Regions from separate parts of the Bradyrhizobium sp. CCBAU 21365 genome, predicted to be linked through region 1. Evidence: riboswitches for the same ligand, from Rfam matches in the RefSeq annotation. Region 1 holds a riboswitch; each other region holds the start of a gene.
The links. Region 1 has a riboswitch for glycine ahead of XI02_RS28030 (D-amino acid dehydrogenase). Riboswitches for the same ligand answer to the same signal wherever they lie in the genome.

Region 1 (4,167 bases):
GTGTCATAGATCATGTAGCCATGATCGCGGGTGATGTAGGCCGTGGTCATGATCGGATCGATGACGCGCAGATCCGAGTGCATCACCGCGGTGATGGTCTTGCCCGCGGCCATCGCCGGCGGCGCGAATGACAATTCCTGCGGCGCGAACGACAGCGCGAGCGCCGTCAACGCGGCCGCTAGCGTGCGGTGTTTCCAACGCGAGATAGGGAACATGCAATCTCTCCTGACGTGTAACTGGTCAAAGCCGGCTTATTCGTTATGCATGTGGTTCGTTATTTAGGCGAACTAACATGCTGTATGGCTTGTGAAATCGAGACTTGCACCAAGCGCCAAGCGCGTCAATCGGTTTCAGGTCGCATCGGACGTACACAAACGAATGAGGCCGCGCGCCAGATTTTGGCTTTACAAAATCGTCGGCTGAGATTTTCGTAACGCGCGCGCGATGCCGGCGCCGTCAGAACAACAAGAGAGAACAACGATGAACCCCGCCAATCTCCCCTTTGATTCCGAAACGATGCTGCAGGGCCTGCGCAGCTGGGTGGAATGCGAAAGCCCGACCTGGGACGCCGCCGCGGTCGAACGCATGCTCGATCTCGCCGCCCGCGAGATGGCGATCATGGGTGCGACGATCGAGCGCATCGCCGGACGCCAGGGCTTCGCGGGCTGCGTCCGCGCCCGTTTCCCCCATCCGAAACAAGGCCAGCCCGGCATCCTGATCGCCGGCCATCTGGACACCGTTCACCCCGTCGGCACCATCGAGAAGCTGAAGTGGCGGCGCGAAGGCAACAAGTGCTTCGGGCCGGGCATCTTCGACATGAAGGGCGGCAACTACCTGTCGATCGAGGCGATCAGGCAATTGGCGCGCGCCTCCTTTACGACTCCGCTGCCGATCACCGTGCTGTTCACCCCCGACGAAGAGGTCGGCACGCCGTCGACGCGTGACATCATCGAGGCGGAAGCCGCGCGCAACAAGTACGTGCTGGTGCCGGAGCCCGGCCGTCCGAACAACGGCGTCGTCACCGGCCGCTATGCGATCGCGCGCTTCAATCTGGAAGCCACCGGCAAGCCCAGCCATGCCGGCGCAACGCTGTCTTCCGGCCGCTCCGCGATCCGCGAGATGGCGCGGCAGATCATCGCCATCGACGGCATGACCACCGAGGACTGCACCTTCTCGGTCGGCATCGTGCATGGCGGCCAGTGGGTCAATTGCGTCGCGACGACCTGCACCGGCGAAGCGCTCAGCATGGCCAAGCGCCAGGCCGATCTCGACCGTGGCGTCGAGCGCATGCTGGCATTGTCGGGCACCGCCAACGACGTGACCTTCAAGGTGACGCGCGGCGTCACGCGCCCGGTGTGGGAGCCCGATGCGGGCACCATGGCGCTCTATGAAAAGGCAAAAGGCCTTGCGGCAGCGATGGGTCTCGATCTGCCGCACGGCAGCGCCGGCGGCGGCTCGGACGGCAACTTCACCGGCGCGATGGGCATCCCCACGCTCGACGGCCTCGGCGTTCGCGGCGCCGATGCACATACGCTCAACGAGCACATCGAGGTCGACAGCCTCGCCGAACGCGGCCGCCTGATGGCGGCACTGCTGGCGACGCTGGACTGACATCGACTGCACTGCACAACACGTTGGCACTGCCGGATCGAAATTTAGCCTTGTCCATTTTTAAGGCTTCGCCTACGGTCCGGCCGTCCAACGCGACGATGCGGGAGAGATCGAAGCGACAACATTCGTGTTGTTGCCTTCGGCGCCGACGGAGCAACCGCCCCGGAAACTCTCAGGCAAAAGGACTGTATCGTCAGGACGATCTGGAGAGAGACGAACATGGCCGCACATCAAGGGCCGTGACGTCCACCGAAGGGGATAGTTCGCTTCCGGCCCCGGCCCGATGCGGATCAAGCTCTCAGGTACCGTGACAGATGGGGCGCCGAATGCCGGTTTCACCGGTGGTTCGGCGACTCTAACCCACGGGAGCCTGAAGACCATCATGCCACATATCGCGATTATCGGCGCCGGCATCACCGGCGTAACGACGGCCTATGCCCTGCTTGAACGCGGCTACAAGGTGACTGTCCTCGACAGGCATCGCTACGCCGCGATGGAAACCTCGTTCGCCAATGGCGGACAGCTTTCCGCCAGCAATGCCGAGGTCTGGAACAGTGCTGCGACCATCCTCAAGGGTCTGCGCTGGATGCTCAGAAGCGACGCGCCGCTGCTGATGAACCCGAAGCCGAGCTGGCACAAATACTCCTGGATCGGCGAGTTCGTAGGCCACATCACCCGCTATCGCAGCAACACCATCGAGACCACGCGGCTCGCAATCGAAGCGCGCAAGCACCTGTTCTCGATCGCACAGCGCGAGAACATCGCCTTCGATCTCGAACGCCGCGGCATCCTGCACGTCTATCACGACAAGGCCGGGTTCGAGGCGGGCCTCAAGGTCAACACGCTGCTGCAGCAGGGCGGGCTCGACCGCCGGCCGGTGACATCGGACGAAATCCGCGTCATCGAACCCGCGCTGCAGACGGCCTGCTATGGCGGCTTCTTCACGCCGTCGGACGCAACCGGCGATATCCACAAGTTCACCCGCGGCCTCGCCGACGCCTGCGTCCGCCGTGGCGCGAGCTTCGTCCATGAAGCCGACGTCGACACGATCGCACGCGGCGATGACGGCTTCCGCATCGGCTGGAACGAAGCTGCTTCACATGAAGCTGCGGTCGCGACGCGGCATCAATTGCAAGCGGACGGGATCGTGATTTGCGCAGGCGTGGCGAGCCGCCACTTCGCCAGCCTGCTCAACGACCGCGTCAATGTCTATCCGGTGAAGGGCTATTCGATCACGGTGCAGCTCGATGCGCCGCAAAGCCGGAACGCGGCCCCAACAGTCAGCCTGCTCGATGAAGCTGCGAAGATCGTCACCAGCCGGCTCGGCGCCGACCGCTTCCGCGTCGCCGGCACCGCCGAGTTCAACGGCTTCAACCGCGACATTCGCGCCGACCGCATTCAACCGCTGGTGGACTGGGTGCGGCATCATTTCCCAAAGATCGATACGTCGAAAGTCGTGCCCTGGGCGGGCCTGCGCCCGATGATGCCGAACATGATGCCGGTGGTTCGCGCCGGACGGATTCCGGGCGTGTTCTACAACACGGGCCACGGTCATCTCGGCTGGACGCTGTCGGCGGCGACGGCGCAGATGGTGGCCCAGGCTATCGACGATTGGCGCGACCTCGACACGCCGCCGATGGCGCCGTCGTTCGGTGCCGGGCTCGACGTGCCTGCCAACGCGCGCAAAACTGAAATCAATCCACCTTCCAGTGGACTGCTTCGAACTTCACCGGAGGAATAATCGCGGCCCACAGGACTGATTAGCTGCACCGCAAAATCCGCAGCACCGATGGCATGGGACTTGCTCAAGTTCTACCGTGAGTCTGCTACCATCTGTGCTACGGTCTGGTGTGCAACGGTCCCGCCGGGGACTTCATCGACCACAACCCAACGGATCAAATTTGCTCGGATATCTGCTTCGCCGCATCCTCGCCGCCATTCCCGTGATGGGCGTGGTGGCTCTGTTCGTGTTCCTGTTGCTGCGGCTGACGCCGGGCGACCCGGCCGCCATCCTCGCCGGCGACAACGCGACGCCCGAACAGCTCGAACGTATCAGGACCTCGCTTGGTCTGAACGAGCCGATCTACATCCAGTTCTATACCTGGGTCGCCAAGTTGCTGCACGGCGACCTCGGCGTCTCCCTGATCTCGAACAAGCCGATCCTCGAGATGATCGGCCCGCGTCTCGAGCCGTCGATCTCGGTCGCGCTGGCCACCATCATCCTCTCGATCCTGGTGGCGGTGCCGCTCGGCGTGATCGCGGCGTGGAAACACGGCACCTGGATCGACCGCTTCGTGATGGGACTGTCGGTGCTCGGCTTCTCGGTGCCGGTATTCGTGATCGGCTATGTGCTGATCCAGATCTTTGCGATCGATCTGCGCTGGGTTCCAGTACAGGGCTTCAAGAGCATCTCGGCCGGCTTCGGCCCGTTCTTCGAGCGCATCATCCTGCCGACCTGCACCCTCTCCTTCATCTACGTCGCGCTGATCGCGCGCATGACGCGGGCCTCGATGCTCGACGTGCTCGGAGAGGATTACGTGCGCACCGCGCGGGCCA
Region 2 (4,167 bases), 1.4 Mb from region 1:
CTGTTCGTAAGACACCCGCGGAGCTATCAACAAATCCCGAGTTGTTGAATACACACCGCTGCCTCCTGCCATTCGAGCCAGATAGTTCAGTCGGTCATACTTAACGTGCATTCGCTTGGGATCGATCAGGTCATCCCTGATATGAATTTCGATGACTTCACCAAACAGTACCTGGTTTTGGCCGATTTCGACCGTTCGAACCAAGACGCACTCTAAGTTCACTGGCGATTCCAAAATCCTGGGGGGCTTAATCTGCCGCGAGGTTGAAAGCGTAACTCCCATCGCTTCTATCTCGCTATGCATCTCAGGAAAGTCGGCGCCGGCGATGTTCATCGCCGTCGTCAGCTCCTCCGTCACCATATTCACGACGAACTCGTTGTTAGCGAGCACGTTGACGCCGGTATCCTTCAACCGTGGTGGCATAGTGTAATAAAAGCCGGGCGTGAACGCGACGATCGGTGGGTCGGCACCAAGTACGTTAAAGAAGCTGAAGGGGGCCGCGTTTACGCCTCCAGATTCATTGATGGTCGTGATCAATGCAATGGGGCGCGGGCCAACTGTACCAGTTATTAAATTGTAACGATCATGAGGAGTCAAACTGCGGACATTGAACTGAGCCAAACTACTCTCCCAAACCAATGGCTCGACGCGAGCCGTAGGCTTTAGTAGAGAGCGATCGGAAGCAGTATTCCAGAAGACATTCGACGCTGTTCTAACACCGAACATCGTTAGATGGCCGCCTCCGTCGTTAACAATCCGAGCGGCCTGCTAGTGAACCTCCAGCTGAGAAAGAGCTGCGAGCTTTGCAAAGAATGCATCAGCTATTGTTTTAGCAGCGCTGGAAATAAGTCGTTGTCCGAGTTGAGCAAGCTTGCCGCCGATCTGCGCATCGACGTGATAGGTCAATAGTGTACCGCTATCTATGTCCGCTAACGTTACTGTCGCGCTACCTTTCGCGAAACCCGCGATGCCCCCTTCTCCTCGGCCTACAATCTTGCATCCGTTCGGCTCGTCCAGATCTTCCAAAGTAACTTTGCCTTTGAATCGCGCTGCAACCGGACCAACTTTGACTTTCGCAGTCGCTTCAAAATTGCAGTCATCGAGCTTCACCAATTCCTCACAACCGGGAATGCAGGCCTTAAGGACATTCGGATCGAGAAGCATTTTCCAAATCGCTTGTCGTGATGCGTTCAGCGCGACGTCACCATTCAAGATCATTGCAAGCTACTTTCTGTCTGGGTTTTGCGATTAAGCGATCACGGAAATTAAGGCCAACCTTAGCGGAGTCCATGCGCATGCCCGCGACGTTCGAAGTGCGAACAGCCGCGTTAAGTTCGGTGCGCCGCGGGTAGAGTTGTGCGAACTTAGACACGTCATCCAAAGGCCTTGCGGGAGAGTCCGATAACTCATTGAGTGTCGGCGCCGACGGAGCAACCACCCCGGAAACTCTCAGGCAAACCGGACCGCCAGGCTCGACGATCTGGAGAGAGGCGCTCAAAGCGTCCACCGAAGGGGCCAGCTGTGCGCAAATTGGCGCGGCGAAACTCTCAGGTACCGCAACAGATGGGGTCACATGATCGGCTGTTCCGATCCATTCAACCAAGTTGCGAGCTGAAACAAATGGCACATGTTCTAGTCATAGGCGCGGGCATAACCGGCGTTACAACGGCCTATTCACTTTTGGAGAAGGGGTACGCAGTCACGATCTTTGAGCGAGAGCGATACGCCGGCATGGAGACTTCGTTTGCAAACGGCGGGCAGCTTTCGGTGAGCAACGCAGAGGTATGGAACCATCAATCGACCCTAATAAAGGGGATGAAATGGATCCTACGAAAGGATGCGCCTCTTCTGCTCAATCTCAAGCCGAGTTGGCACAAAATGTCTTGGCTTGCAGAGTTTATTGCTCAAATTCCCTACTACCGGCGCAACACAATCTCCACCGTACAGTTGGCTTTGGAAGCCCGGCGTGCACTGTTCGCTATCGCCGAACGAGAGGGATTGTCGTTTGATTTGGAGAAGAAGGGTATTCTGCACCTCTATTGGAGCCGCAAGAGCTTCGAGCATGCGAGAAAAGTGAACAAACTACTCACCGCAGGAGGATTGGATCGGCGTGCCGTCACGGTCGAGGAGATCAGCGATATTGAGCCGGCGGTCCGCGGCAACATTTATGGTGGTTTTTTTACCCCATCGGATGCAACCGGCGATATACACAAATTCACACGTGCGCTTGCGATGGTTTGCGTGCGACGTGGAGCTCGCTTCTTTTATGAATCGTCCGTGCAAAAAATCGCGACATCGGCGACCGGCATCGACCTGAGTTGGCTGAATGTGCACGGGGAAGTCGAAAGGATCAACGCGGATGCAGTTGTCGTTTGTGCTGGTGTGATGAGCAGGAAGATTGCCTCAAGCATGGGTGATCGCATCAATATCTATCCCGTGAAGGGATATTCGATCACGGTGAATTTGGATGACCAACAGAGCCAGAACGCAGCTCCCTGGGTGAGTCTGCTAGATGACGATGCGAAGATTGTAACGAGCCGATTGGGCGTTGATCGATTTCGGGTGGCGGGTACAGCCGAATTCAATGGCTTTAACCGTGATATCAGGGCCGATCGCGTACGCCCCCTTGTTGACTGGACGCGTAAGTTATTTCCTGAAGTTTCAACAGCCGAAGTGGTCCCCTGGTCAGGTCTCCGACCGATGACGCCAAGTATGCTGCCGCGTGTCGGCGCAGGGCATCGACCACGCGTCTTCTACAATACTGGTCACGGTCATTTGGGTTGGACGCTCTCCGCAGCAACGGCTGGCATTGTTGCGGAGACTGTTGAGGCCGCCCTGAAACGATCTTGATTCTTGATATTGCCGTAGTCGTCTGGGCTGTTCGTTAGGACAAAAAGCCGAGAACTACCGCATTGTACTCGGCAGGGCACTCCGTTTGCACGTGGTGCCCTGCATGCCCTACTAAATGCAATCTCGCGTCGGCGAACTGGTTTACCATCGTGAGCGGAACGTCAACACCGCCGAAGGCGTCGTGAAGACCGTGGACGATGAGAGTGCGAGCCGTCACTTTTCGGAAATCCTCAAAGAGGCTCTCTGGCTGGCCTCGCTTGGTCGGCTGGGAAATGAATTCTCGAACGTTGGGCGTAATACTCATCTCAAACCGCAACTTCACGTTTAGGTCGGTGATCCTATCCGGATCGTAAAATTCGAGATCCGCCAGGAGTGAACGCATTTGGTCCATCGTCGGTCCTTCGGCAGCGGCATAATAGCGCTGGAGAGCCTTCTTGCCTCTAAGGGCAGAAGCTGGAGCGGTTAGCCCTCCAATAATGGGCCGAGATCCAGTAATGACCAAATGGTCAACCCGCGTCGGCGCGGAGGCCGCCACTTTTATTGCCATTGCTCCGCCGTACGATTGGTTAACTAGATGGGCGCGATCTATCTTGAGGGCGTCCATGAATTTGAGAAACTGCTCGGCGTACCATGAATGAACTGGCCCGCTGATCGGGACAGATTCTGACGCACCAAAGCCAGGCAGATCGTAAAAATAGCAGTTGTATCGACCTGAAAACTCACGGGCGTTGTACAAGAAATTGTTCCAGCTTGTGGCCCCGGGGCCGCCGCCGTGAGTAAAGATAACCGGAGTGTTCGCCGATCCAGCATGTTCGAGCGCATTGTAGTGCACGCGGCGACCGTCGATCGACACGTATCTGCTGGTCTCTGCGGACTCCAGGGGAGTTATCTGCATCGTCATTGGCAGGTCTCCTCAAAGCTGCGCGAGCACGTGTCGATTGCTGATCTAATAATGACATTGATGAGACGTTGGGCGTCGTCGACGTGGAATCGGTTCATTGGCATCGTGTCTTGTGGATTTGCCGTTCGCGCGCGAGGTGGTACACCGAGCCGTGCAGTGGGGATACCCCATTGGCGGATTGCGGAGGCGTCGGTGTAGCCACTGAAATTTTGTGGATCTTGATGAGGCTGCTGTTCGATCGTTTCCCAAGCTCGGATCATGGATTGAACGATCCAATTTTCCTTTGGCGTTGCCGCGCCGGGCATTGCTAGGACGAGCTCAAGATCAGTCGAGATATCCGGGTGGTCACGCGTAATTTCATCAAGACAGTTACGAAGGTCACGATGCACCTGCGAGGGCGACAGCTCGGGCGGCGG
Region 3 (4,167 bases), 160 kb from region 1:
GGTGATCCTTTAGGCGGTGTGCGCGGCGTAGGCGGCCTCATCCATCAGGCCGCCGAGCTCGCCCTTGTCGGCAATCTTCATCTTGAAGAACCAGGCCTTGCCGCCTGCGTCCGAATTGACCAGCGCGGGCTCGGCGGCGAGCGCGTCGTTGACCTCGACCACCTCGCCGGTGATCGGCGCGTAGACGTCGGAGGCGGCCTTGACGGATTCGACGACCGCGGCGGCCTCGGCCTTCTTCAGGCTGCGGCCGACCTTGGGCAGTTCGACGAACACGACGTCGCCGAGCTGCGACTGCGCATAGTCGGTGATGCCGATCGTGGCGACGTCGCCCTCGATGCGGAGCCATTCGTGGTCGGACGTGTACAGCGTCGTCATGGGGATCGATCCTTTGGCGTTTAGCGTTTGTAGGTATTGGGGACGAAGGGCGTTGCCGCGACCTTCAGGGGCAGCCGCTGGCCTCGCACTTCGGCGAAAACGGTGGTGCCGGCCGTGGAAAGGGCGGTAGGCAGATAGCCCATCGCGACCGGCGCATTGAGGCTCGGGCCGAAGCCGCCCGAGGTCACCTTGCCGATCTGCTCGGTCGAGGCGGCATCGGCGAACAATGCCGCGCCTTCGCGCACCGGGGCGCGGCCGTCGGGCTTCAGGCCGACCCGCCGGCGCCCGGCGCCATCTGCGAATTGCGCGAGAATCTTGTCGGCGCCCGGGAAGCCGCCGGCGCGGGCGCCGCCGCTGCGGCGAACCTTCTGCACCGACCATTCCAGCGCGCCTTCGACCGGCGTCGTCGTGGTGTCGATGTCATGGCCATAGAGGCACAGCCCGGCTTCGAGCCGCAGGCTGTCGCGCGCGCCGAGGCCGATCGGCAACACGTCGGGATTGTCGAGCAGCGCGGTGACCAGGGCTTCCGCCTTGTCCGCGGGCACCGAGATCTCGAAGCCGTCCTCGCCGGTATAGCCGGAGCGCGAGACGAAGCAGTCGATGTCGGCGACGCGGCGCGGACCGGCGTCCATGAATTTCATCGAACTGACATCTGGACAAAGTTTCGCCAGCGCCGATTCGGCTTTCGGCCCCTGCAGCGCGATCAGCGCGCGGTCGGCCAGCGCCACGATCTCGCAGCTATCGGAGAGATGCGCGCGCAGATGCGCCTCGTCCTCTTCCTTGCAGGCGGCGTTGACCACCAGGAACAGGTGATCGCCGAAATTCGCCACCATCAGGTCGTCGAGCAGGCCGCCCTCGTTGTTGGTGAACTGAGCGTAGCGCTGCCGTCCCGGCGCGATGCCAACGATGTCCTGCGGCACCAGTTTCTCCAGCGCGAGCGCCGCGTCGGCGACCTTGCCGGATTTGGCCTTCAGCACCAGCTGGCCCATGTGCGACACGTCGAACAGGCCGGCTTCCTTGCGGGTGTGCAGATGCTCCTTCAACACGCCGGCCGCATATTGCACCGGCATGTCGTAGCCGGCGAACGGCACCATCTTGGCGCCGCGCGCAAGGTGCAGCGCGTGCAGCGGGGTCTGTTTCAGCGGGGAAGTTTCGCTTGCAAGCATCACAGGGCCCTCGCGGTTCCCGTCGGGGACCTATTTCCCCTTGAGAAACCTGCAGAAAGCCCCATCTGTCGCTGTGCCTGAGAGTATTATCCCGTCGGCGGACGCATCGGGGCGAACCCCAGCGTCTCTTTCCAGATGTCAGACGTCACGCGGTCCTTTTGCCTGAGAGTTTCCGGGGCGGTTGCTCCTTCGGCGCCGGCGGTAAGGCCGGTCTCTCCCGACGTGACTAGGTATAGGTAGGTAGAAAACACGGCGCCACCAAGACTGTCAACGCAGCTGCAGCAACTATCCAATGGGCTTTGTGCTGCCGCGGCAAGCCCATGATCCGCCTGCACAGTTTCTGGACACCGCAGCTGGCAATGTCTAAAAGCGTTCGGCCGGAAAATGACGCCTTTTTGCGGCTGGCCGGCCCCTTTTTCCGATTGGATGAACATGAGCAGCGTCAACGACATCAGGTCGACATTTCTGAACTTCTTCAAGGAGAACGGGCACGAGATCGTGGCCTCGTCGCCGCTGGTTCCGCGCAACGACCCGACCTTGATGTTCACCAATGCCGGCATGGTGCAGTTCAAGAACGTCTTCACCGGCGTCGAGAAGCGCTCCTATCAGCGCGCCACGACGTCGCAGAAGTGCGTGCGCGCCGGCGGCAAGCATAACGACCTCGACAATGTCGGCTACACCGCGCGCCATCTCACCTTCTTCGAGATGCTCGGCAACTTCTCGTTCGGCGATTACTTCAAGGAGCGCGCGATCGAGCTCGCCTGGAATCTAATCACCAAGGATTTCGGGCTGAAGAAGGACAAGCTGCTGGTCACCGTCTACCACACCGACGACGAGGCGGCCGGCTACTGGAAGAAGATCGCGGGCTTCTCGGACGACCGCATCATCCGCATCCCGACCTCGGACAATTTCTGGGCGATGGGCGACACCGGCCCGTGCGGTCCGTGCTCCGAGATCTTCATCGACCGTGGCGAGCACATCTGGGGCGGCCCTCCGGGCAGCCCGGAGGAGGATGGCGATCGCTTCCTCGAATTCTGGAACCTCGTGTTCATGCAGTACGAGCAGGTGACGAAGGAGGAGCGCGTGGCGCTGCCGCGTCCCTCGATCGACACCGGCATGGGGCTGGAGCGCATGGCCTGCATCCTGCAGGGCGTCGAGAGCGTGTTCGAGACCGATCTGTTCCGTAACCTGATCGATGCGGCGGCGTCGGCCCTCGGCCACGGGCCGAGCGAGCAGAACCTGGCCTCGTACCGCGTGATTGCGGATCATCTGCGCTCGTCGGCGTTCCTGATCACCGACGGCGTGCTGCCGTCGAACGAGGGCCGCGGCTACGTGCTGCGCCGGATCATGCGCCGTGCGATGCGCCATGCGCAGCTCTTGGGCGCGAGCGAGCCGCTGATGCATCGCCTGGTCTGGGCGCTGGTCCGCGAGATGGGCCAGGCCTATCCGGATCTGGTCCGCGCCGAGAAGCTGATCGAGGAGACGCTGCGGCTGGAGGAGACGCGCTTCCGCAAGACGCTGGCGCGCGGCCTGTCGATCCTCGACGAGAAGAGCGCCGGCCTCAAGAAGGGCGACATGTTCGACGGCGACACCGCGTTCACGCTGTACGACACCTACGGCTTCCCGCTCGATCTGACGCAGGACGCGCTGAAGTCGCGCGGCATCAGCGTCGACCAGGCGTCGTTCACCGACGCGATGGAGCGGCAGCGCGTGAAGGCGCGCGCCTCCTGGGCAGGTTCGGGCGAGGCGGCGAGCGAGGCGATCTGGTTCCCGCTGCGCGAGAAGCTCGGCGCGACCGAATTCCTCGGCTACGAGACCGAGAGCGCGGAAGGCGCGGTGACGGCGCTGATCAAGGACGGCGCCGAGGTCGAGAGCCTGAACGCCGGCGAGAGCGGCGCGATCGTGCTGAACCAGACCCCGTTCTACGGCGAGTCCGGCGGCCAGGTCGGCGATACCGGCGTGCTGACCGGCGAGGGCGTCAAGTTCCGCGTCTCCGACACGCAGAAGAAGGCCGGCGATCTGTTCGTGCATCTTGGCACGGTGGAGCAGGGCACGCTCGGCGTCGGCACCGCACTGCAGCTCGAGGTCGATCACAGCAGGCGCTCATCGATCCGCGCCAACCATTCGGCGACGCATCTGTTGCACGAGGCGCTGCGCCAGGTCCTCGGCGATCACATCGCCCAGCGCGGCTCGCTGGTCACGCCGGACCGGCTGCGCTTCGACTTCGTGCATCCGAAGCAGATCACACCGGAAGAACTAGCCCGGATCGAGGACATCGCCAACGATGTCGTGCTGGAGAATGACGAGGTCACGACCCGGGTCATGGGCGTCGACGATGCCCGTGAGGCCGGCGCCCGCGCGCTGTTCGGCGAGAAGTACGGCGATGAGGTTCGCGTCGTGTCGATGGGCAAGGGTGCCCGCGATCACGGCCAGAACGCGCTTGGCTGGTCGGTCGAGCTCTGCGGCGGCACCCATGTCCGCCGCACCGGCGACATCGGCATGATCTCGGTGACCAGCGAGGGCGCGGTCGCGTCCGGCGTGCGCCGCATCGAGGCGCTGACCGGACATCACGCGCGCAAGCATGCCAACGACACCATCGCGCTGGCCAAGACCGCGGCGCTGGAGC

Region 2: another riboswitch for glycine. It lies ahead of XI02_RS34445 (D-amino acid dehydrogenase); the one in region 1 lies ahead of XI02_RS28030 (D-amino acid dehydrogenase).
Region 3: another riboswitch for glycine. It lies ahead of gcvT (glycine cleavage system aminomethyltransferase GcvT); the one in region 1 lies ahead of XI02_RS28030 (D-amino acid dehydrogenase).

The regions. Positions count from the first base shown of each region.
Region 1 is NZ_CP030036.1:5,955,397-5,959,563, forward strand. Features, by position in the region: gene XI02_RS28020 (ABC transporter substrate-binding protein) at 1-215, opposite strand, end outside; gene XI02_RS28025 (M20/M25/M40 family metallo-hydrolase) at 481-1,611, shown strand; glycine riboswitch at 1,703-1,809, shown strand; glycine riboswitch at 1,813-1,927, shown strand; gene XI02_RS28030 (D-amino acid dehydrogenase) at 1,994-3,352, shown strand; gene XI02_RS28035 (ABC transporter permease) at 3,513-4,167, shown strand, end outside.
Region 2 is NZ_CP030036.1:7,336,272-7,340,438, reverse strand. Features, by position in the region: gene XI02_RS34455 (flavin reductase family protein) at 1-621, opposite strand, end outside; gene XI02_RS34450 (CoxG family protein) at 769-1,218, opposite strand; glycine riboswitch at 1,380-1,476, shown strand; gene XI02_RS34445 (D-amino acid dehydrogenase) at 1,621-2,850, shown strand; gene XI02_RS34440 (alpha/beta fold hydrolase) at 2,885-3,751, opposite strand; gene XI02_RS34435 (M20 family metallopeptidase) at 3,748-4,167, opposite strand, start outside.
Region 3 is NZ_CP030036.1:6,117,438-6,121,604, reverse strand. Features, by position in the region: gene gcvH (glycine cleavage system protein GcvH) at 10-375, opposite strand; gene gcvT (glycine cleavage system aminomethyltransferase GcvT) at 396-1,541, opposite strand; glycine riboswitch at 1,683-1,771, opposite strand; gene alaS (alanine--tRNA ligase) at 1,974-4,167, shown strand, end outside.